One region of the Streptomyces sp. SD15 genome, then DNA from elsewhere that is predicted to be linked to it. Evidence: riboswitches for the same ligand, from Rfam matches in the RefSeq annotation. Region 1 holds a riboswitch; each other region holds the start of a gene.
What was found. A riboswitch is a leader RNA that binds a small molecule or an ion and turns the genes downstream of it on or off. The one in region 1 is predicted to bind S-adenosylmethionine.

Region 1 (7,129 bases):
TCAGCCGCCTGCCGATACGCCGACGGGCGGTGTCCCTCCACCGTCACTCCCAATGAGCGATCACCCGAGTGGAGGTTCGAGCCCAGACCCTAGTGACCTTCCTGTGATCAGTTCAAATCCAAACCACAAAAATGTTTGTCACGCAGCGCATTCTTTACACACAACTCACATGCAGTGATACGAGATTGACGCTACGTCGCGTGAAGATCTCGCGAATTCGGGCATCACGCCCGGAAGTTGCGCATGGGATTTACGTTCCCTATGGGGCGTAGGTGACAGATCGCCGACTCCGTCGCCGGCCGCGCGAGAAGCGCTGGACCAGCCCACGAAATGCGCTGGGCTAGCCCCGCGAAAAGCGCTTGAGAAGGACCGCCGAAGCCACCGGCCGGGCACCCGCCTTGGCGATCCCGTCGGCCACCTCGCGGTCGGTGGAGGCGACGATGACCGGCCGCCCCGGCGGCTCGGCACGCACCAGCTGACGGATCAACTCGTCCGCCGTGACACCCGGCTTGGAGAACAGCACCCGCACCCCGCGCGGCGGCGCGAGCAGCACCGGCGCGGCCAGCTCGGCCCCGTCGAAGACACAGGTGACCTCGGCGCCGGTCTGCGCGGCGAGCTGCGAGAGCTGCCCGAGCAGCCTCAGCCGCTGCTTCTCCAGCGGCATCTGCGGATAACCGGTCTTGGTGACGTTGTAACCGTCGACGACCAGATGGGCCTGCGGCAGCGCGAGCAACTGGTCGAGGATCGCGGGATCGTTTTCGGACAGCGCGCGGGCGGCGATGTCCTTCGGTGTCATTCGTCCCGGTTCGACCGCATCCACGGTCTCGGCGGGCCGCACCGACACGGGCGGCAGGGCGAGTTCACGCCGCAGCCCCTGGGCGGCGTCCAGCACGGTGTCGAGCAGCAGCCGTACCCGCATGTCCTCGACACTGCGCCCCTCGCGCGCCGCCTTGCGGGTGGCCTCCAGGGCCGCCTCGGCCTCGGCGAGCCGCGCCTTGAGCCGCCGGGTCTCGCTCTCGGCGGTGGACACCTGGGCCTGCCCCTCCGCCCGTACGGTGTCCATCTCGCCCTGCAGCTTGCGTACGGCCGCCTCCCCCCGCTTGACGTCGCTGAGCGCGCCGCGCAGCTTGCGGTGAAGCGATTCGGCTTCCTTGCGCGCCGACTCCAGCTCCGTACGCAGCCGTTCGGTTTCGGCCTTGGTCTGCCCCCGCGCCGCAGCGAGCTCCGCGCGCAGCCGCTCCAGCTCGGCGCGGCTCTCCTCGTCGGCGCGCTCCGCGTCCGCGCGCAGGGCCTCCTCGCCCGCCGCGGTGACCAGCTTCACCCAGCCCATGGGGCGCAGCACATAGGCCGCGGCCGCCACGTCCAGCGGATCCGCGGCAGGGGGCGGCGCACCCGAGTCGAGAGCACCGACGAGCTCCGGCTGGGCCTCTCTCAGCTTCTCGGCGATGCGCTGCCTGAACAGCGGTTCGCTCTCCAGCGCCGTCGCCATGGCATTGCCGGCGAACTTCGCCCGCCGACTCGGGGTGAACCGGGCGTACTGCCGCAAAGGGGCAGGCAGTTCGGCGACGGTCAACCCACCGAACCCGTCCGACACGATCTGTACGACACGACGTCGCACGCCGTCGGGCAGCGGACGGTCGAGCACCTCAGCGGCGCCGTCGTCCGGCTCCCCGCCTGTGGTCTCCGCCATCCGTCACCCCAATGTCTGTGCGGGGCCCGCTCCCTCAGGAGCCGGCGCCCGGCCTGTCCACCAGTTCCACCTGATCCACCGCATTGCACCAGCGGCAACGCACCGACTCGATGGTCTCACTGACCACCTTGCGCTCCTCGACGTTCGGCTCACCAGCCAGGTCGAGGTGCACATACTCGACGACCTTGGACGAGCGGGTCACGTCGAATCGCGTGAGGTTGCCGCAGAGCGTGCAGCGCCAGCGAGTCTCGGCGGTCGGCAGGGGAACCGTCATGTGGCAGTCGCTTTCCTTCTAGTGTCCGTCCAGCGCCAGTCTCCCTGGTGCGTGTGGCTCGTAACCCTACGGCCTGGCGGGTACTCGACGCTCGGCCGTCCACAGCGGCGAGGCACTCTGTGCGCATAGGTCCTGTTACGTCATGCTCTGTTGCATGATCAGCAAGTGGAGTACGACGGTCGGCAGGGCGGCGCGGGGTCAGTCCGCGCCGGTGACGTACGGGCTGATCGTCGTGTGCTGCCTGATCTTCCTGATCGGCCCGGCTTCGGGATTCAATCCGACGTACGGCACAGGGGACGAACTGCTGGTCGCCCAGCGAACCTATTTCCGGCGCTGGGGCGTGGTGCCCGCCGAACTCCTCAGCGGAATCCCGAACGCCGCGCTCACCCCCGCGACAGCCCTGTTCATCCACGGCAGCTGGCTCCACCTCCTGGGGAACATGCTCTTCTTCTACGTCTTCGGAGCGATGGCCGAGGAACGCATGGGCCACTTCGAGTTCGCCCTCTTCTACGTGGGCTGCGGCTACCTCGCCCTGCTGGGCTACGCGATCGCCCATTCCGACTCCGAGCAGAGTCTGGTCGGTGCCTCGGGGGCGATCTCCGCGGTCCTCGGCGCGTTCCTGTACCTGTTCCCCAGGGCCCGGGTGACCAGTCTCTTCCCGTTCCTCTTCTTCCTGCCGCTGCGCTTCCCCGCCTGGGTCGTACTGCCCTTCTGGGTGACCCTGCAGTGGCTGGCGGCGGGCCAGGCGGCCCAGGGCCCGGGGGTGGCGTACCTGGCGCACCTGGTGGGCTTCTCCCTGGGCTTCGGCTACGCGTGGGTGCGCTACGGGCGTGCGACTAGAGTGAAAACCCCAGCCGCGGCCCCCGAGGGAGAAAACCAGCCGTGATCACCGCGATCGTGCTCATCAAGACCAGCGTGGACCGGATCCCCGAGATCGCCGAGTCGATCGCCGCGCTGGACAGTGTCAGCGAGGTCTTCTCCGTCACCGGTACCTACGATCTGATCGCCATGGTCCGGGTGAAGGCTCACGACGATCTCGCCGACGTCATCCCCGGCAAGATCAGCAAGATTCCCGGCGTCGAGGCGACGGACACGCACGTCGCGTTCCGCACGTACTCCCAGCACGACCTGGAGGCGGCGTTCGCGATCGGGCTGGACGGTTAGGTTCCTCGCCCCCACCGCCCCTACCCGTCCCATCCCTACCTGGGGGCTCCGCCCCCAGACCCCCGTTCGGCCTGAACGGCCTCGTCCTCAAACGCCGGACGGGCTGAGACACCCAGGGGCGCGGGGAACTGCGCGCCGAGCCCCCACCGTCCCGCAGCAAAAGAACCACCGCCGGGGGGTCCGGGGGCGGAGCCCTCGGGGATGATGGGGGTCCCCCCTGCTCGAGCGAAGTCGAGAGCTTGGGGGAGGGTAGGGGCGGCGGGGGCGAACTCACCACCCAAGCCCCCCAACCACCCGCGGTCACCTCAAACGGCGGGCACGCAACGGCCGTCTTCCGTGCGGTAGTTCCACTTCGCACCGTCCCGGACCAACTCCCTCACGGCCCGTACGAAACGCTCCACGTGCTCATCGGGCGTACCCGCCCCGAAGCTGACACGGATCGCGTTGAGGGACTTCTCCCCCGGCGCGGCCTCGGGCGCGCCGCACTCCCCCTGGGTCCCCGGGTCGCTGCCGAGGAGCGTGCGCACCAGCGGATGGGCGCAGAAGAGTCCGTCGCGCACCCCGATGCCGTACTCCGCGGAGAGCGCCGCCGCGAAGTGCGAGCTGTTCCAGCCCTCCACGACGAAGGAGATGACGCCGACCCGCGGGGCGTCGTCACCGAAGAGGGACAGGACACGCACCTCGGGAACCTCGGCGAGCCCCGCGCGGACGGCCGCGATGAGCTGCTGCTCACGGGCGACGAGCGTGTCGAAGCCCGCCTCGGTGAGCGCCTTGCAGGCGGAGGCGATCGAGTAGGCGCCGATGACGTTCGGTGAGCCGGCCTCGTGCCGGGCCGCGCTCTCGTGCCACTCCACATCCACCCCGCCGTCCGTACGCCGCGTGACCTTGCGGCTGGCGCCGCCACCGGCGAGGTACGGCTCGGCCTCACGCAGCCAGTCGGAGCGGCCCGCGAGGACGCCGGAGCCGAACGGCGCGTACAGCTTGTGCCCGGAGAAGGCGACCCAGTCGACGTCGAGGTCCCGTACCGACACGGGGTGGTGCGGAGCGAGCTGGGCGGCGTCGAGGACGATCCGGGCGCCGTGCGCGTGCGCCGCGGCGGCGAGCTCACGCACGGGCCACAGCTCACCGGTGACGTTCGAGGCGCCGGTCACACAGACGAGGGCCGGACCGTGGGGGTCGCGGTCGGCGAGGGCACCCTCCAGGGTGGCCACGGCCTGCCGCGGGGTGCGGGGCGCGTCGAGGTACGTCACCCGCGCGTCCTTCCACGGCAGCAGCGAGGCGTGGTGCTCGGTCTCGAAGACGAAGACCTGGCAGTCGGCCGGAAGGGTGGCGGCCAGCAGGTTGAGCGAGTCGGTGGTCGACCGGGTGAAGACGACCTGATCGCCCTCCCGGCAGTCCAGGAACTCCGCGACGGTCGTGCGGGCGTTCTCGAAGAGGTCGGTGGACAGCTGGGACAGGTATCCGGCGCCGCGGTGCACGCTGCCGTAGTACGGGGCGTACGCGGCCACGTCGTCCCACACCCGCTGCAGGGCCGGAGCGCTGGCGGCGTAGTCGAGCGCGGCGTAGGTGACCTCGCCGCCGGTGACCAGCGGGACGGTGACATCCCGCCCCAGAACGGGCAGCGGGGCACAAACGGACTGGTCGGCGGCAATGACGGAGACAGACATGGCGAGCTCCTGTGAGAGGCAGGCGGAATCGCTGTGCCGGACAGCCCGGGCGGGGCGTCCACAGCACAGGAAAAGGCGAAAAAGGGGTACGCGGAGGCGGGGCTCGAGCCCTATCGCATTCGCTTGCTCACAGAGGGCTCCCTCGAACGACCAGGACCCCTGGTGTCCACTCAAAGAGTGCGAGGGGTCCGCGCTTGCCGTAGACCTCGCTGCCTACGGCCTGGTCTTCACCCGGGGCACCCCGCCACGGACGGAGGGTTGCCGGACAGCCGGCCGGGGCCTGATGGCTGTCGCTCATGACCTGCGCAGCATCTTGCCACACGCCCTCCCGGGCGCAACCCCCATGTCCGGATACCGGGACGGGGCGGAGCCCCCAAGGAGGATGGGGATCCCCCTGCTCGAGCGAAGCCGAGAGCTTGGGGGAGGGTAGGGGCGGCGGGGGCGAACAAACCCCACCCCCCGCCGCCGCGGGCGCTACGCGTTGCTGGCCGCCACCCACCGCTCCAGCGCCGCCTTCGCCGCCCCGGAATCGATCGCCTCCGCCGCCTTCGCCATCCCGACGCGCAGCTGCTCCGCAAGCGGCGCCTCGCCCGGCGAGAGGGCGACCAGCGCCGCCGCCGAGTTCAGCAGCACAGCGTCCCGCACGGGCCCCGTCTCACCGTTCAGCAGCCGACGGGCGACATCGGCGTTGTACGAGGCGTCAGCGCCCCGCAGGGCCTCCACGGGGACGAGGTCGAGGCCGACGTCACGGGGGTCGAAGCGCTCCTCCTGGACCTTGCCGTCACGGACGACCCACACCTTCGACGTCGACGTGGTGGTCAGCTCGTCCAGGCCGTCGTCACCGCGGAAGACCAGCGAGGAGTTGCCGCGCTCGGCGAACACGCCGGCCACGATCGGCGCCATGCGCGGATCCGCGACGCCGACCGCCTGCGCCCGTACGCGCGCCGGGTTCGTCAGCGGGCCGAGGGCGTTGAAGACCGTCCGGATCCCCAACTGCCCCCGCGCCGCCGCCACATGACGCAGCGCCGGGTGGAACTTGACCGCGAAGCAGAAGGTGATCCCGGCCTCCTCGGCCACCTCGGCCACCCGCTTCAGCGGCAGCTCCAGATTGACGCCGAGCTTCTCCAGGACGTCCGAGGCACCGGACGCCGAGGACGCGGCCCGGTTGCCGTGCTTGACGACCTTGGCACCCGTTCCTGCCACCACGATCGCCGACATCGTGGAGATGTTGACGGTCTTCGCGCCGTCGCCACCCGTGCCGACGATGTCGACGGTCTCCCCCGGCACCTCGATCACGTTCGCGTGGTCGTACATCGCCCGGACCAGACCGGAGATCTCCTCGACCGTCTCGCCCTTGGCCCGCAGCGCCACCACGAAACCGGCGATCTGCGCGTCCGTCGCCTCGCCGCGCATGATGCGGTCCATCGCCCAGGCCGTGTTGTCCGCGCTCTGGTCACGGCCGTCGAGCAGTCCGTTCAGTACCTCGGGCCAGGAACGGCCCGCCGCGGTATTGCCTCCAGCGGGGTTCACAGCGCTCATAAGCCGCTCCTGGGTCCGTCCCGTCCGTCCTGGACAGGGACACCTGTAGATGAGAACACCCTATCCAGGCCCGGAGGCGGCAAAGAGCCCCCGTCCATGCAATGGACGAGGGCTCTTGCCGTGGCGATCGTGGTGATCGATGAGGATCGGTCAGGGGATCAGTGGTGGCCGTGGCCGCTCGTGATCTCCTCGTACTCCTCGACCGTGGGCTTGGGGATCTGGTTGTTCTCCCCGTAGAAGCCCTTGCTGAGCTTGGCGCGCAGCCTCTGCGTGCCCTTCACCTTGCGCTCGACACCGTTCTCGTCGACCGTCGGGCCGATCTCGGCGGGCCGGTACTGCTCGTGCGCGGTGAGCGTGTGCAGCGCTTCCGGGCCGAGCGGCTCGTGCACCTCGATGAACTCACCGTGCGGCAGGCGCTTGATGATGCCCGACTCGCGGCCGTGCAGCACCTTGTCCCTGTCGCGGCGCTGGAGGCCGAGGCAGATCCGCTTGGTGGCGAGGAACACCAGCACCGGCACCACAAAGAATCCGATGCGCGAGAACCAGGTGATCGAGTTGATCGACAGATGGAAGTGCGTCGCCCAGATGTCGTTTCCACCAACGACGAGCAGGACGAAGTACCAGCTGATCCAGGCCGCACCGAACGCGGTCCGGGTCGGGACGTTGCGCGGGCGGTCCAGGATGTGGTGCTCGCGCTTGTCGCCGGTGACCCAGGACTCGATGAACGGGTAGACCGCGATCGCGACCAGGACCAGCGGGAAGACCATCAGCGGGATGAACACACCCAGGACGAGC
Region 2 (7,129 bases), on a different contig from region 1:
GAGCATGCCGCGCAGCACCTGCTCGGCGATGTCGTCGGGCAGCATCCGGAAGTAGTCGACCGGCGCCCAGGGGGTGTGGGAGAAATGGCCGATCCGCAGGTCGGGGCGGAGTTCGCGGAGCATTCCGGGGACGAGGGTCAGGTGGTAGTCCTGTACGACCACCACGGCCCCGTCGACCGCCGCGTCGGCCAGCGCCTCGGCGAACGCCCGGTTGTACGCCTCGTACGCCGCCCACTGGCGCCGGAACTCCACGTCGAAGACCGGCTCCAGCGGCGTCTGGTAGAGCATGTGGTGGACGAACCACAGCACGGAGTTCGCGATGCCGTTGTACGCGTCCGCGTGCACGCCGGCGTCGATGTCCAGCATCCGCACACCGACCTCGCCGATCCCACGCCGGACCGCCTCGCGGTCGCCGTCGCCGAGCGCGGAGCACACCCACAGGGCGCCCGCGTCCGGCCCGATCGCCGACAGGCCCGAGACCAGCCCGCCCCCGCCGCGCCGGGCGTGGAGCGAGCCGTCCTCTCGCACCTCGTACGAGACCGGGCCGCGGTTGGAGGCGACGAGGATTCGATGGGTGCCGTGCGTTGAGGCCATGCCACCAAACCTAGCCCGGCACGGAAACGCTCAAACGTTCCTTTTGGCCGTATGCGATCTGCGGGGCGGTGCCCAAGGGGGCGCTTTTACGCGGCCCGCCTTTTTACGTACTCGGAGATTTCCGCCATCGGAGGCCTTTCCTCCGTGTCCACCGAGTGCGTGCGCGGCTCGAAACCGTCCTCGCCCCGTTCGAACTGGGTGAGGGCCGGTCGGATGAGGTGTCCGCGGGCCAGCCGGAGCTGTGCCGTGCGGTAGATCGCGGCGGACATGCGGCCCAGCGCCTGCCCGTCCTGGTGCCGGTGCTTGCGCACTCCCACGTCGACCTGGGCGAGCGCGTCCAGGCCCACCAGGTGCAGTGCGTCGATGAGCATGCCCAGCTCGACGCCGTACCCGACGGGGAAGGGGAGCTGTTCGAGGAGGGAGCGGCGGGCCGCGTACTCCCCGCCGAGCGGCTGGACGAAGCCGGCCAGTTGCGGCCAGTGCATGTTGAGCAGGGGGCGGGCCATGAGTTCCGTGACGCGGCCGCCCTGACCGGCGGCGGAGCCCAGCGGTCTGTCGTACATCGCCTTGACGAGGTCCACGCCGGGCTCGGTGAGCAGCGGCCCCACGATCCCGGAGACGAAGTCCGACGAGAACTCCTTCAGATCGGCGTCGATGAAGCAGACGATGTCCCCGCTGGTCACCAGGAGTGACCGCCAGAGGACCTCGCCCTTGCCGGGCGCGGTCGGGATGCGCGGCAGGATCTCGTCCCGGTGCACGACTCGCGCGCCCGCCGCGGCGGCCACCTCCGAGGTGCGATCCGTCGAGCCCGAGTCGATGACGACGATCTCGTCGACGAGGGGCACCTGCTGCATCAGGTCGTGGCGGATGACGGCGACGATCTCGCCGACCGTCTCCTCCTCGTTGAGCGCGGGCAGTACGACACTGACCGTCGACCCTGTGGTGCGTTTCGCGGCCATGAGCTGGTGGAGCGGGCGATCGGTTACGGACCAGGAGCGTGTGCTCAGCCAGCGCTCGACTTCCTTCAGCACAGTCTGCGGCTCCTCACTGTCTGATCACCCGGTGTCTCACGGTGTGATCCATCTCGCGGTTCGGACGACTATCTCAACTGTCCTGGCCTTCGGTTACAGTCTTGAACAACGCGGATGACCATCGCATTGCGTAGATCGTCCGCACACAACCGAATACCGCTCATCCAGAGGGGCAGAGGGATACGGCCCGTTGAAGCCCCGGCAACCCTCCAGCCGGTCTCGTACGACCACCGACTACGTCGTCGTCGCGAGGCTCCCGGCTCGGGAAGGTGCCAAATCCGTCTCACGGCGAAGTGCGTCGTGAGGAAGATGAGGAGAAAGGGCCTCGCCTCCATGGCTGCGCAGACCGTCGCAAGCACCACCGCAAGCGCCACCGAAAGCACTACGAACAGCGTAGACGGTGTCGATCTCGGACCCGCCGCCGCGCTTTCCTGCCGCGAGTGCGGTCACCGTGTGCCGCTCGGCCCGGTTTTCGCCTGCGAGGAGTGTTTCGGCCCGCTCGAGATCGCGTACGACTTCTCGGCCTACGACACCGAGGAGCTCCGCAAGCGCATCGAAGCGGGCCCCGCGAACATCTGGCGCTACGCGCCGCTGCTGCCCGTCCCCGCGGACGTCGCCGAGAAGCCGAACATCAACCCGGGCTGGACCAAGCTCGTCAAGGCCGACAACCTGGCCCGCGAGTTGGGCGTCGACCCCGGCAAGCTCTTCGTCAAGGACGACTCCGGCAACCCGACGCACTCCTTCAAGGACCGCGTCGTCGCCCAGGCCATCGAGGCCGCCCGCGCGTTCCACTTCACCACTCTCTCCTGCTCCTCCACCGGCAACCTCGCCGGTGCGGTGGGCGCCGCCGCCGCCCGGGCCGGCTTCCGCTCCTGCGTGTTCATCCCGCACGACCTGGAGCAGGGCAAGGTCGTCATGGCCGCGATCTACGGCGGTGAGCTCGTCGGCATCGAGGGCAACTACGACGACGTGAACCGTTTCTGCTCCGAGCTGATCGGCGACCCGGCCGGCGAGGGCTGGGGCTTCGTCAACGTCAACCTGCGGCCGTACTACGCGGAGGGGTCGAAGACGCTCGCGTACGAGATCTGCGAGCAGCTCGGCTGGCAGCTCCCCGACCAGCTGGTGATCCCCATCGCCTCCGGGTCGCAGCTGACGAAGATCGACAAGGGCTTGCAGGAGCTGATCAAGCTCGGGCTGGTCGCGGACAAGCCGTACAAGATCTTCGGTGCGCAGGCCGAGGGCTGCTCGCCGGTGTCCGTCGCCTACAAGGCCGGCCACGACGTCGTACGCCCGCAGAAGCCCCACACCATCGCCAAGTCGCTCGCCATCGGCAACCCGGCCGACGGGCCGTACGTGCTCGACATCGCGCGACGGACGGGCGGGGCCGTGGAGGACGTCAACGACGAGCAGGTCGTCGACGCGATCAAGCTGCTGGCCCGGACCGAGGGCATCTTCGCGGAGACCGCCGGTGGAGTGACGGTGGGTGTGGCGAAGAAGCTGATCGAGAACGGTCTTCTCGACCCGACGCTGACGACCGTCGTCCTCAACACCGGGGACGGGCTCAAGACGCTGGACGCGGTGGCGGGGACGGGGTTGACGGCGACCATTCGTCCCAGCCTGGAGTCGTTCCGTGAGGCTGGGCTCGCGTAAGGCTCCGCCAGGAGGGTTCTTTTCGCGCTGCGGGCCGTGAGGGCTGGTCGCGCCCACGCGGCGGAGCCGCACATGTCACCGCCCCGCGCCCCTTACGAGGCGCTGTACTCGACCGGAGGTCATCACCCATGAGCGTCAACGTCCGCATCCCCACCATCCTGCGCACCTACACCGACGGCAAAGCCGAGGTGAAGGCCGAGGGTGGGACCCTCGGCGAGGTCATCGCGGATCTGGAGAAGAACCACACGGGCATCTCCGCACGCGTGCTGGACGACCAGGGCAAGCTGCGCCGGTTCGTCAACGTGTACGTGAACGACGACGACGTCCGTTTCGAGCAGGGCCTGGAGACGGCGACGCCGGACGGCGCGGGCGTCTCGATCATCCCGGCGGTCGCCGGAGGCTGATCGCCGGCCCGGATCGTTACCCTCGGTAACTCCGAACACGCAGAGTTCATCGAATTGCCCCCTCCGTGAGAGAAACGGAGGGGGCAATTCTGTATGGTTGAGCGCGGTACAGTTGGGGAAGCCGCTTCGCTTTCCATGCCGGATGCATATGAGCTTCAGTGATTTCCCGGCCGGTGCCCGATAAGAAGTAGCCAAAGTGCCCCACCTCTTTGAGCCGTTTATGGCATTTATGGGGCCCGACTTGCCCTGAATCCTTGCTAATTCTCCGCATATTTCCGATCAGGCGCGCCCGGAATTCTCGTCCGATTGACCTGTTGCAGAGGGCAGTTGGACAGATACATTCAGCCGCGGTCGACGCGTTCCGGCGCACACCCCCAACCGTTGGGGGGTGAGGTCTGACCCGGGCCCGCGAAGTGCGGTCCTGTGCAAGGGCCAGTAATAGGGGAGTTAGGCATGGCTCAGGGCACCGTCAAGTGGTTCAACGCGGAGAAGGGGTACGGCTTCATCGCGGTCGACGGTGGTGCGGATGTTTTCGTCCACTACAGCGCGATTCAGATGGACGGCTACCGCACCCTGGAAGAGGGTCAGCGGGTCGATTTCGAGATCTCGCAGGGCCAGAAAGGGCCGCAGGCGGACATGGTCCGACTGGCGGCCACCGGCTGAAGCACGCGCCGACTGACTGTTCGACGTGACGAAGGGCCCGCATCCCCACCAGGGGGTGCGGGCCCTTCGGTCTGTCCGTCTGCCTGCCCCTCTGCCCGTCCGGCCGGCCGACCGTGCACACCCCCGTGTTCACCTGCGGATCGGTCGGAGCCGCTTGCACTCGGCAGGGGCGAGTGCTAATCATTGGCGTTAGCACTCTGAAGGTGAGAGTGACAACGAGGACCGGGTGGGTGAGGCCCGCAGGCCAAGTGGGGCAAGGAACCACGAGGTATGCAGGCCGTCCGTCGCGGGCGCCAGCGCGGTCCGGAGCAATCCACCCCAGTCCGGGAGGACCACTTCACATGGCCAAGATCATCGCGTTCAACGAGGAGGCGCGGCGAGGCCTCGAGCGCGGCATGAACCAGCTCGCGGACGCCGTCAAGGTCACCCTTGGCCCCAAGGGCCGCAACGTCGTCCTCGAGAAGAAGTGGGGCGCCCCCACGATCACCAACGATGGTGTTTCCATCGCCAAGGAGATCGAGCTCGAGGACCCGTACGAGAAGATCGGCGCCGAGCTGGTCAAGGAAGTCGCCAAGAAGACGGACGACGTCGCCGGTGACGGTACGACCACCGCGACCGTTCTCGCGCAGGCGCTGGTCCGCGAGGGCCTGCGCAACGTAGCCGCGGGTGCCAACCCGATGGCCCTCAAGCGCGGTATCGAGAAGGCCGTCGAGGCCGTCTCCGGTGCCCTGCTCGAGCAGGCCAAGGATGTCGAGACCAAGGAGCAGATCGCTTCCACGGCCTCCATCTCCGCCGCCGACACCCAGATCGGCGAGCTCATCGCCGAGGCGATGGACAAGGTCGGCAAGGAAGGCGTCATCACCGTCGAGGAGTCCCAGACCTTCGGTCTGGAGCTGGAGCTCACCGAGGGTATGCGCTTCGACAAGGGCTACATCTCGGCGTACTTCGCCACCGACATGGAGCGTATGGAGGCCGTCCTCGACGACCCGTACATCCTGATTGCCAACTCGAAGATCGCCAACGTCAAGGACCTGCTCCCGCTCCTCGAGAAGGTCATGCAGTCGGGTAAGCCGCTGCTGATCATCGCCGAGGACGTCGAGGGCGAGGCTCTGTCGACGCTGGTCGTCAACAAGATCCGTGGCACCTTCAAGTCCGTCGCCGTCAAGGCCCCGGGCTTCGGTGACCGCCGCAAGGCCATGCTCGGCGACATCGCCATCCTCACGGGCGGCGAGGTCATCTCCGAGGAGGTCGGCCTCAAGCTGGAGAACGCGGGTCTGGACCTGCTGGGCCGCGCCCGCAAGGTTGTCATCACCAAGGACGAGACCACGATCGTCGACGGCTCCGGCTCCGCCGACCAGGTCGCCGGTCGCGTCAACCAGATCCGTGCCGAGATCGAGAACTCGGACTCGGACTACGACCGCGAGAAGCTCCAGGAGCGCCTGGCGAAGCTGGCCGGCGGCGTGGCCGTCATCAAGGCCGGTGCCGCCACCGAGGTCGAGCTCAAGGAGCGCAAGCACCGCATCGAGGACGCCGTTCGCAACGCGAAGGCGGCCGTCGAGGAGGGCATCGTCGCCGGTGGTGGCGTGGCCCTCATCCAGGCTTCCTCGGTCTTCGAGAAGCTGGAGCTGACGGGTGACGAGGCGACCGGTGCCAACGCCGTGAAGCTCGCGCTGGAGGCCCCGCTCAAGCAGATCGCCGTCAACGGTGGTCTCGAGGGTGGCGTCATCGTCGAGAAGGTGCGCAACCTGCCCGTCGGCCACGGCCTGAACGCCGCGACCGGTGAGTACGTCGACATGATCGCCGAAGGCATCATCGACCCGGCGAAGGTCACGCGCTCTGCCCTGCAGAACGCCGCGTCCATCGCCGCGCTGTTCCTCACCACCGAGGCCGTCATCGCCGACAAGCCGGAGAAGGCCGCCGCGGCCGCTCCGGGCGGCATGCCGGGCGGTGACATGGACTTCTGATCCCTTCCGGATCAGCTCTGTCCTTACGTTTCGAGGGCGGCATCCCCACTCCAGGGGGTGCCGCCCTCGGGCGTGTCCGGGGTCACAGAAGGAGGTGGAGAGCGGCGGAATGTCATGGCCGACGGGTCGGTTGTCGTTGTAAGTGCAGTTAATGCACGTGCACGTACCTGTGCGCGATTGCGCCAGTTCGATGTCCACCCGACCTCTCCGAGGAGCCCCCACGTGACGCTCGACGCCTCCGTCTCCCGTGCCGCCGAGATACTGTCCCGCCCTGTCTCGCTGAACGGCCTGACCGTCCCGAACCGGATCGCGATGGCGCCGATGACCAGGCAGTTCTCGCCGGGCGGCGTCCCCGGCGAGGACGTGGTCGGGTACTACGCCCGCCGCGCCGCCGCGGGCGTCGGCCTCATCGTCACCGAAGGCACGTACGTCGGCCACGACTCGGCCGGGCAGAGCGACAGGATCCCGCGCTTCCACGGCGCGGAGCAGCTCGCGGGCTGGACGAAGGTCGCCGACGCCGTGCACGCGGCGGGCGGCACGATCGTGCCGCAGCTGTGGCACATCGGCATGGTGCGCGAGGCGGGCCAGCCGCCGTTCGCGGACGCGCCCGCGGTCGGCCCCTCGGGCATCCGCCTCGACGGCACGTCCGGTGCGGGCAAGGCGATGACCCAGTCCGACCTGGACGATGTCATCGCCGCGTTCGCCGAGGCCGCGGCCACCGCCGAGCGCATCGGCTTCGACGGGGTCGAACTGCACGGCGCGCACGGCTACTTGATCGACCAGTTCCTGTGGTCGGGCACCAACCGGCGCACGGACGCGTACG
Region 3 (7,129 bases), on a different contig from region 1:
CTGAGAGGTGCTGACGGCCTCGTTGGAGAGGTTCCAGGCCGCGAGCCACTTCGCGTACTGACCGTTCTCGATCAGGTAGTTGATCGCGTCGGCGACCGGCTCGGCCAGCCCGCTGTCCTTCTTCGCGGTGGCCGCGATCAGCCCCTGGAGCGTCGCGCCAGCACCGGAGAACTTGCCCGCGTTTCGCGTCGGGTTGGGCGTCTTCGCCACCTGCGTGATGTGGTACGAGATGCCGGGGTTGGGCCCGAAGTAGGCGTCGATCTTTCCGCTGGACAGCGCCAGATAGACGCTGTTGTTGTCCTGGAAGTACTTGACCGTGAGCTTCTTTCCCTCCTTCGCGAGCTTCGCCTTCCACTCCAGCAGGATCTTCTCCTGGTTGGTGCCGGCGCCCACGGAAACGGTCTTGCCGGCCAGGTTCTCGTAGTCGTCGTCGAAGTTCCAGGTGCTCTTCTTCAACACCTCGAAGGCGAGGTTGTCCTGTCGGTAGGAGGCGAACTCGTACTTCTTCTTGCGCTCCTCGGTGTCGGTGACGTTCGAGAAGGCGACGTCGACCCTGCCGCTGTCTATACCGACGAACAGGTTCTCCCAGGTCGAGTTCTTGACCTCGGGCCGCAGCCCGAGCACCGCGGCGACCAGTCTGCCCAGATCGGGTTCGGCGCCGGTGAGGGTCTTCTGGTCCTCGCCCACGTACGCCAGCGGGGGAAACCCGGCGGGCAGGGCGCCGACGCCCACGACCAGCTTGCCGCTCTTGGCCACCGACTCGGGCAGTTCGGCGCTGATGGACTTGACCTCGGAGACCTTGAGGTCGGTCTGCTGGGCGGCGCCGTTGGACAGCGCGCCCACGGTGACCGTACCGGCGGAGGCGCTGTCCGTCCTGGTGGCCGCGTCGCTGTCGCCCCCGCACGCGGCGAGCCCGGTGGCGAGGGTGACGACGGCGGCGGACGCGGTGACGCCACGGAGGAGTCTGCTGCGGAGGGTGAGGGTACGCATGGCTGTCCTTGTTCGGGGTGCGGTGACGGGTGAAAAGCGACCGGCGAAAGCGAAAGGTGAGACGTGAGAGGTGAGAGGTGAGGAGTAGGAAACAAGAAGTGAGAGGCGAGGGGCTGGGTCAGAGGACCTTGCTCAGGAAGTCTCTGGTCCGCTCGTGTTTCGGCCGGTCCAACACCTGGGCGGGCGGGCCCTGTTCGACGATCCGCCCTTCGTCGAGGAAGACGATCCGGTCGGCGACCTCGCGGGCGAACCCGATCTCGTGGGTGACGATGACGAGGGTGGTGCCGCTGGTGGCCAGGTCCTTGATGACGGCCAGTACCTCGCCGACCAGTTCGGGGTCGAGAGCGGAGGTGGGTTCGTCGAAGAGGATGACTCCGGGCCGTAGAGCGAGGGCGCGGGCGATGGCCACCCGCTGCTGCTGACCGCCCGACAACTGGCGTGGATAGGCGGCGGTCTTGTCGGCCAGACCCACCCGGCCCAGCAGGGTGAGCGCCAGCTCCCGGGCCTCAGGCTTGCTCAGCCGGCCGGTGGCCACCGGGGCGGCCGCCACGTTGTCCAGCACCGTCAGATGCGGGAACAGGTTGAAGTTCTGGAAGACGAAGCCGATCCGGCTGCGCTGGGCCAGGATCGCCCGCTCGCTCAGCTCCTTGAGCCGCTCGCCGTGCCGACGTACGCCGATCAGCTCGCCGTTCAGGCTGACATGGCCGATCTCAGGCTTCTCCAGGTGGTTGATCACCCGCAGCAGGGTGGACTTGCCGGAGCCCGACGGTCCGACGATCACCGTGACCTCTCCGGGCTCCACGGTCAACTCCACGCCGTCCAGAACGCGTTGAGATCCGTACCACTTGTGCACGTCGTGGACCTCGATCAGTGCCTTGGTGGTCATGTCGCCGTCTCCCTTCGGACGCGGGCCCGCAGGTCGCCCAGACCGGTCCGCACCTTCTGCAACGGGGTCGGCGGCAAGGTGCGCAGGGCGCCCCGCGAGTAGTACCGCTCGACGTAGAACTGGACGACGGAGACGACGCTCGTGAGGATCAGGTACCAGGTGGTGGCGACCAGGAGCAGCGGCACAATGTCGCCGGGGTAGGTGCTGCCCATGCTCTGCACCGAGCCGAAGAGGTCGAGCAGCGAGACGTAGAAGACCAGCGAGGTGGCCTTGATCAGGCCGATCAGCTGGTTGACGTAGTTCGGGGTGACGGAGCGCAGCGCCTGCGGGAACACGATCTTCCTGAACTGGTACCCCTTGGGCAGCCCGAGTGCGGAGGCCGCCTCGTGCTGGCCCTGGTCGACCGCGAGGATGCCGCCGCGCACCACTTCGGCCGCGTACGCCGCCTCGTTGAGGCTCAGTCCGACGACCGCGACGACCATGTCGGTGGCGAGCCGGGACTCGTCGAAGGTGAAGAAGGCCGGACCGAACGGGACTCCGAGGCTCAGGGTCTGGTAGAGCGCACTGAAGTTGTAGAGGAAGAGCAGGACGACGATCAGCGGTACCGAACGGAACAGCCAGATGTAGACCCAGCTCACCGCCCGCAGCACCGGACTCCTGGAGAGCCTGGCCAAGGCGAGCACGACGCCGCCGAGCAGACCCAACACCGCGCTGTACGCGGCCACTTCGAGGGTGATCAGCAGACCGTCGAGAATCGTCGGACGCAGGAACCAGTACGGGAATCGGTCCCATTGGAAGAAGGGGTTGGTCGCCAGCCCGTGGGTGATCTGCGCGACCACGACGAGCACGATCGCCGAAGCGATCCAGCGGCCCGGCCGGCGCAGCGGCAGCACTCGCTGCGCCGCCGATGGCGTCGGCTTGACCACAGGTGCGGGAGGCGGCTCTGCCGTGTCCAACTGCACGGCAGAGCCCAAGGGTTCACTCATGGAGGGCTCCAGGCGACTCGTACTCCCCCGGGGCGCGCAGGGGAAACAGGCCCGATACGGGGGCAAGGAGGGGAAGCTCACCGGGAGTTCGCCGGGACAGCGGCGAACACCAGCGGTTCAGAGCTCAGCGAAGAAGAAAGAAGAAGAAAAGCGAAAGGGCAGCGGTGCGACCGGGGTCAGCCCTGACAGAGACGGCCGGTGCCGCGACAGGTACAACACCATGCGGTGTCGGCGCGGCCGCCCTCGGCGAGGAGCAGCTCGGGGCGACGGTTCGCGGGCATGGACGCGCAGCCGTGGCGCCGCGAAGCGGTCGTCCCCGGGGCTGCGTACATCGCGGTCACCGTCACCATTCCACCCCGCGGGGCCTCGCGCTCACCGGAACGCATCCGGTCCAATGCGGCGTAAGTTAGGCACGCCGTCAAACGAATGTCAACGCCGACCGGCCCGTGTGACCACGTCGTGAGACCGCGCGGATGCCTTCTTGACGACTCACCGGAGCGCACCGAGACTGACGGGGACGGTCACGATTGTCAGCGCCCGTCGTATCGGGGTTTCCCGTACGACGCGGTTATCGGCCCCGGCCCGCTGGCAGGCAACCCTTCCACCGCGACGGGGTGCCCCGGGTGACGACCGGGTTCCGCCGGAGCGGCGGGGCAAGCGTGGTCTCGCCTCTCGCGAGCCCCGGACACGGGAGCGGTGGGAATGTGACCAGGAACGGTCTGACGAGACGTCTGCACATCGACCTGCAGCGGGTTTCCAGCGCGTACTAGACCGTCGCGTCCCACGATCCGGACCGGCACGTCAGCGCAGTCACTCCGTTCCGCCGCTGCCGCCCATGAGGCGGCCGGGGCTTCGTCGTTCCCGTGGAGAGTCATGCCCGAGACAGTTTCGCTCACTTCGCACGCAGGCACCGCAGGCCCGTGCGCCCCAACCCCGCGCGTCGCGGGCTCAGTTGCCCCGAATCCCCGGGGCGCCCTCGCGTCCCCTCGCCCGCACCGCATCCGCAGCCGCATCGGCGTGGGCCTGGCCGGCGGCTTCTACCCGGCACCGCACCGCTATCAGCTGTACCTCTCCGAGGGCTGTCCGTGCTCGCTGCGCATCTCGATCACCCTCGACCTGCTCGGCCTGCGTGACTCGGTCGCTACGACGCTGCTGGCGCTCCCCGCGGAATCAACGGAAACCTCGCAGCCACCTGCCGCGTTCACCGCACTGCGCAGCGCGTACGAGGCCACGTGGCACCACTACGACGGTCCACTCATCGCGCCCGCGCTGTGCGACCGTTGGAGCGGACGCATCGTCAGCAATCACACCCCCGACATCCTGCGCGACCTCGCCGGACTCCTGACCGGCCGCGACGACGCCTGCCTGCCTCGGCTCCACCCACCGGCCCTCGCCGCCGACATCAACGCCTTCCGTGAGCTCCTCGACCGGGACGTCACCTCTACCGCGCGGCCGGAGGTCCTGTCGGCGACGCTGGACCGGCTGAACCGGCAACTCGCCTCGCACACCTACGCGTTGGGCGACAAGCTGACGGCCGCAGACGTCGACCTCTGGGTCGCACTCGCCCAACTCAAGGCCCCTGACACCCTTTGCGGGTACGACCGGCTCCAGGCCTACGTACGACGGCTCGACGCCCACACGGCGTTCACGCGCCCGTCCCACGCCGACGCGCGGCAAACGTAACGTCCGTCGAGGTGCGAGTTACGCCTTGGCGCGGGTGAAGGCGAGCGTGCTGGTGACCGTGGCCAGGCCGCGGATCATGCCCATCTGGTTGTGATCCATTCCGAACTGGTCGCGGTCCACGGTGAAGTCCGCGGTGAGCGTGACGGCATCGGCGCCGGACTCGGTGACGCGCGCGGTGACGGACTGCGGACGGCTGATGCCGCGCACGGTCAACTGGCCGTCGATCTCGACGGTGTCGTCCTGACCGACGGCGGTGGCGTGGACGGCGAAGGTGATCGTGGGGTGCCGGTCCGCGTCGAAGAGGTCGGCGCCGCGGAGGTGCGTGTCGCGCTTGGCGTTCTTGGTGTCCAGGGACGCGACGTCCAGAGTGATGGTGCCGTTCGCGGTCCCGTCGGGCTGGACCTCGCCCTCTCCGGTGACACCGGTGAAGGTGCCCTTGACGGTGACCATGCCCCACATCGTCTTGTGCTTGATGGCGACGGTGGAACGGGCGGGGTCGAGCTGCCAGAGGCCGGTTTCTACGGCGACGGTCATGAGGGTTCTCCAGACGGTTACAGGTCGTACACAAGGAGTGTGAGGAGGACGACCGAGGTCATCCAATTTTGGATGACTGAACGCTAGCCTGTTCTTCAAATTTGGACAACCGGTAGACTGCGACACCATGGCCGACTCCTCCGCCCCCGCCGATCCGCCCGAACGCGAGCACACGGGCGACGACGGACTGCTGCCCGCCGAGCTGCGGGCCTGGATGCGCCTGCTGGCGGCGGCCGGAGCGATCGAGCAGCAGCTGCGCGCACGGGTCAAGGACGCACTCGGTGTCTCGCACGACGAATTCCTGGTGCTGTGCCTGCTCGCGGACCAGCCCGGCTCCGGTCTGCGGATGACGCAGATCGCGGAGCTGCTGGGCCGTCCCAAGACGCGGCTGACCTATCAGGTGGCCTGCCTCCAGCACGCCGGCCTGATCACCAGGCGCTCGGCGTGCGGGGACCGGCGGGGTATCGAGGTTGCGCTCACGGACAAGGCGCGCACCCTGCTGCGCGATTCCTCGCGCCCCCTGGCCGACGCCGTCTCCCAGGCCATCGCCCAGACGGCCTGCGCACAGCGGTACGACGCGCTGCACGAGCTGTTGCCGCTCGCCCCGGCCGCCGACGGGGAGCACCCCCTCCGGAAGGCGGAGTAACCCGCTCACCAGGGGTCCGTACACACACCCGGACACCGACCGGCCGGGCCGTACGCCATCCGACGTACTCCGATCTTCGTAGTCGCGATCGGACTCCGGTTGGACGCGGTAGCCGACCGCTTTCTAGGGTCGAACGCAAGTCCACGGTCGCCGGTGCAGCTCAGCGGTGGACCGTCCGGAGTTCGGGCTGCCCGCCGAAGGAGTCCACCGCGTGTCGCGCCATCCCTCACTCATCGCCCAGCCGCTGAAGCGCACCTTCTGGACGCTGTCCGCCTGGGAGGACGAGCAGGCCCTCTACACGTACGCGAAGACCGAACCGCACCGGTCGATCATGAAGGGGTCCAGCCAAGGTAAGCCCAAAAAGGGGCAGTGGGATGATCTTGGCTGGACCCCTACTGGCGGCGCGGAATGGAGCCGTCGTCTGGGACCAGCTGCACCTGATGCTGCTGAAGAAGCTGCGGGTCGCGGGGGAGATCGACCGGTCCCGGGGAAGATTGACTGGTCTCGGACGAAGCTCGACTCTTCCCACGCCCCGTCAATAGCGTTCTGCCCTCAATGTGCTGCCCGGCTGGAGAACACCACCCAGCGGTTCAGTACGGCAGCGCGCTGTTCACAGCCACGGCAAGGTCGCAGTCCAGCGCGATAGGTAACCTTCTTGACCACGTCCCCCATACCGATCTCTCGTGCCCAGACGAGCCCGCAGGGTCGTTCAGGGCCTGCGGCCGTGAAAGGTGCGGCGCAGGTCACTCACCCAGGCGTCGGGATTCTCCCAGGGGATGAAGTGGCCGCCGTGGTCGTGGGCGTTGACGTTGACGTGGTTGAACCAATCGGCCTGCAGGCCGGTCTTGAATGCCCGGACGCGCTCGTCGGCGGTCTGGATGCCGGGCGGGTTCTCGTACGTGACGAAGGTGAGGCCGACCGGGGTCTGCACGACCGGGGTGCGGTCGTGGGCGGGAGCCCAGGGGTAGCGGTTGGCATTGGCGTAGTAACGCATCGACGTGGCGATGGAGTTGTTCACCCAGTAGATCGTGGCGTGGGTGAGCAGGTCGTCCTTGGTGAAGACGGACTCCACGTCGCCGCCGTTGTCGCTCCAGGCGTTCCAGCGCTCCAGCAGCCAGGCGAGCAGTCCGGCGGGTGAGTCGCTCAGCCCGTGGGCCAGGGTGGCGCCGTCGAGCATGTGCACGGCGAGGTGGGACGCCGAGCGGTGGTCCAGCTCGATGATGCGGGCGCGGACGTCGGCGGGCTGGTCGTCGGTGAGGGGCCGATTCCGGGCGAAGTCCCAGGCGCGGGGGCCGGTGAAGAAGTCGAGCGGCAGCCCGGAGCCGATGTGGATGCCGTACAGCTCGTCGGCGTACTTGTGGCCGAGCTGGCTGGAGACGATCCCGCCGATGTCGCAGCCCCCGG

Region 2: it holds a riboswitch for S-adenosylmethionine, as region 1 does, so the genes downstream of both, thrC (threonine synthase) here and ACX28W_RS08320 (aminotransferase class V-fold PLP-dependent enzyme) in region 1, are expected to answer to the same signal.
Region 3: it holds a riboswitch for S-adenosylmethionine, as region 1 does, so the genes downstream of both, ACX28W_RS00650 (putative leader peptide) here and ACX28W_RS08320 (aminotransferase class V-fold PLP-dependent enzyme) in region 1, are expected to answer to the same signal.

Annotation. Positions count from the first base shown of each region.
Region 1 covers NZ_JBTLMO010000006.1:120,384-127,512, reverse strand. Annotated here, with positions in the region: gene ACX28W_RS08340 (NYN domain-containing protein) at 341-1,690, opposite strand; gene ACX28W_RS08335 (hypothetical protein) at 1,725-1,964, opposite strand; gene ACX28W_RS08330 (rhomboid family intramembrane serine protease) at 2,119-2,850, shown strand; gene ACX28W_RS08325 (Lrp/AsnC family transcriptional regulator) at 2,847-3,128, shown strand; gene ACX28W_RS08320 (aminotransferase class V-fold PLP-dependent enzyme) at 3,434-4,795, opposite strand; SAM riboswitch class IV at 4,981-5,097, opposite strand; gene trpD (anthranilate phosphoribosyltransferase) at 5,270-6,334, opposite strand; gene qcrB (cytochrome bc1 complex cytochrome b subunit) at 6,493-7,129, opposite strand, start outside.
Region 2 covers NZ_JBTLMO010000007.1:23,085-30,213, forward strand. Annotated here, with positions in the region: gene ACX28W_RS09100 (alpha,alpha-trehalose-phosphate synthase (UDP-forming)) at 1-594, opposite strand, end outside; gene ACX28W_RS09105 (glucosyl-3-phosphoglycerate synthase) at 681-1,625, opposite strand; SAM riboswitch class I at 1,783-1,941, shown strand; gene thrC (threonine synthase) at 1,959-3,275, shown strand; gene ACX28W_RS09115 (MoaD/ThiS family protein) at 3,404-3,679, shown strand; gene ACX28W_RS09120 (cold-shock protein) at 4,133-4,342, shown strand; gene groL (chaperonin GroEL) at 4,684-6,306, shown strand; gene ACX28W_RS09130 (NADH:flavin oxidoreductase) at 6,529-7,129, shown strand, end outside.
Region 3 covers NZ_JBTLMO010000001.1:133,664-140,792, forward strand. Annotated here, with positions in the region: gene ACX28W_RS00635 (ABC transporter substrate-binding protein) at 1-990, opposite strand, end outside; gene ACX28W_RS00640 (amino acid ABC transporter ATP-binding protein) at 1,109-1,876, opposite strand; gene ACX28W_RS00645 (amino acid ABC transporter permease) at 1,873-2,862, opposite strand; SAM riboswitch class IV at 3,382-3,528, shown strand; gene ACX28W_RS00650 (putative leader peptide) at 3,567-3,632, shown strand; gene ACX28W_RS00655 (glutathione S-transferase C-terminal domain-containing protein) at 3,736-4,545, shown strand; gene ACX28W_RS00660 (YceI family protein) at 4,564-5,079, opposite strand; gene ACX28W_RS00665 (MarR family winged helix-turn-helix transcriptional regulator) at 5,207-5,725, shown strand; partial or broken gene ACX28W_RS00670 (DUF3291 domain-containing protein) at 5,952-6,065, shown strand; gene ACX28W_RS00675 (epoxide hydrolase family protein) at 6,435-7,129, opposite strand, start outside.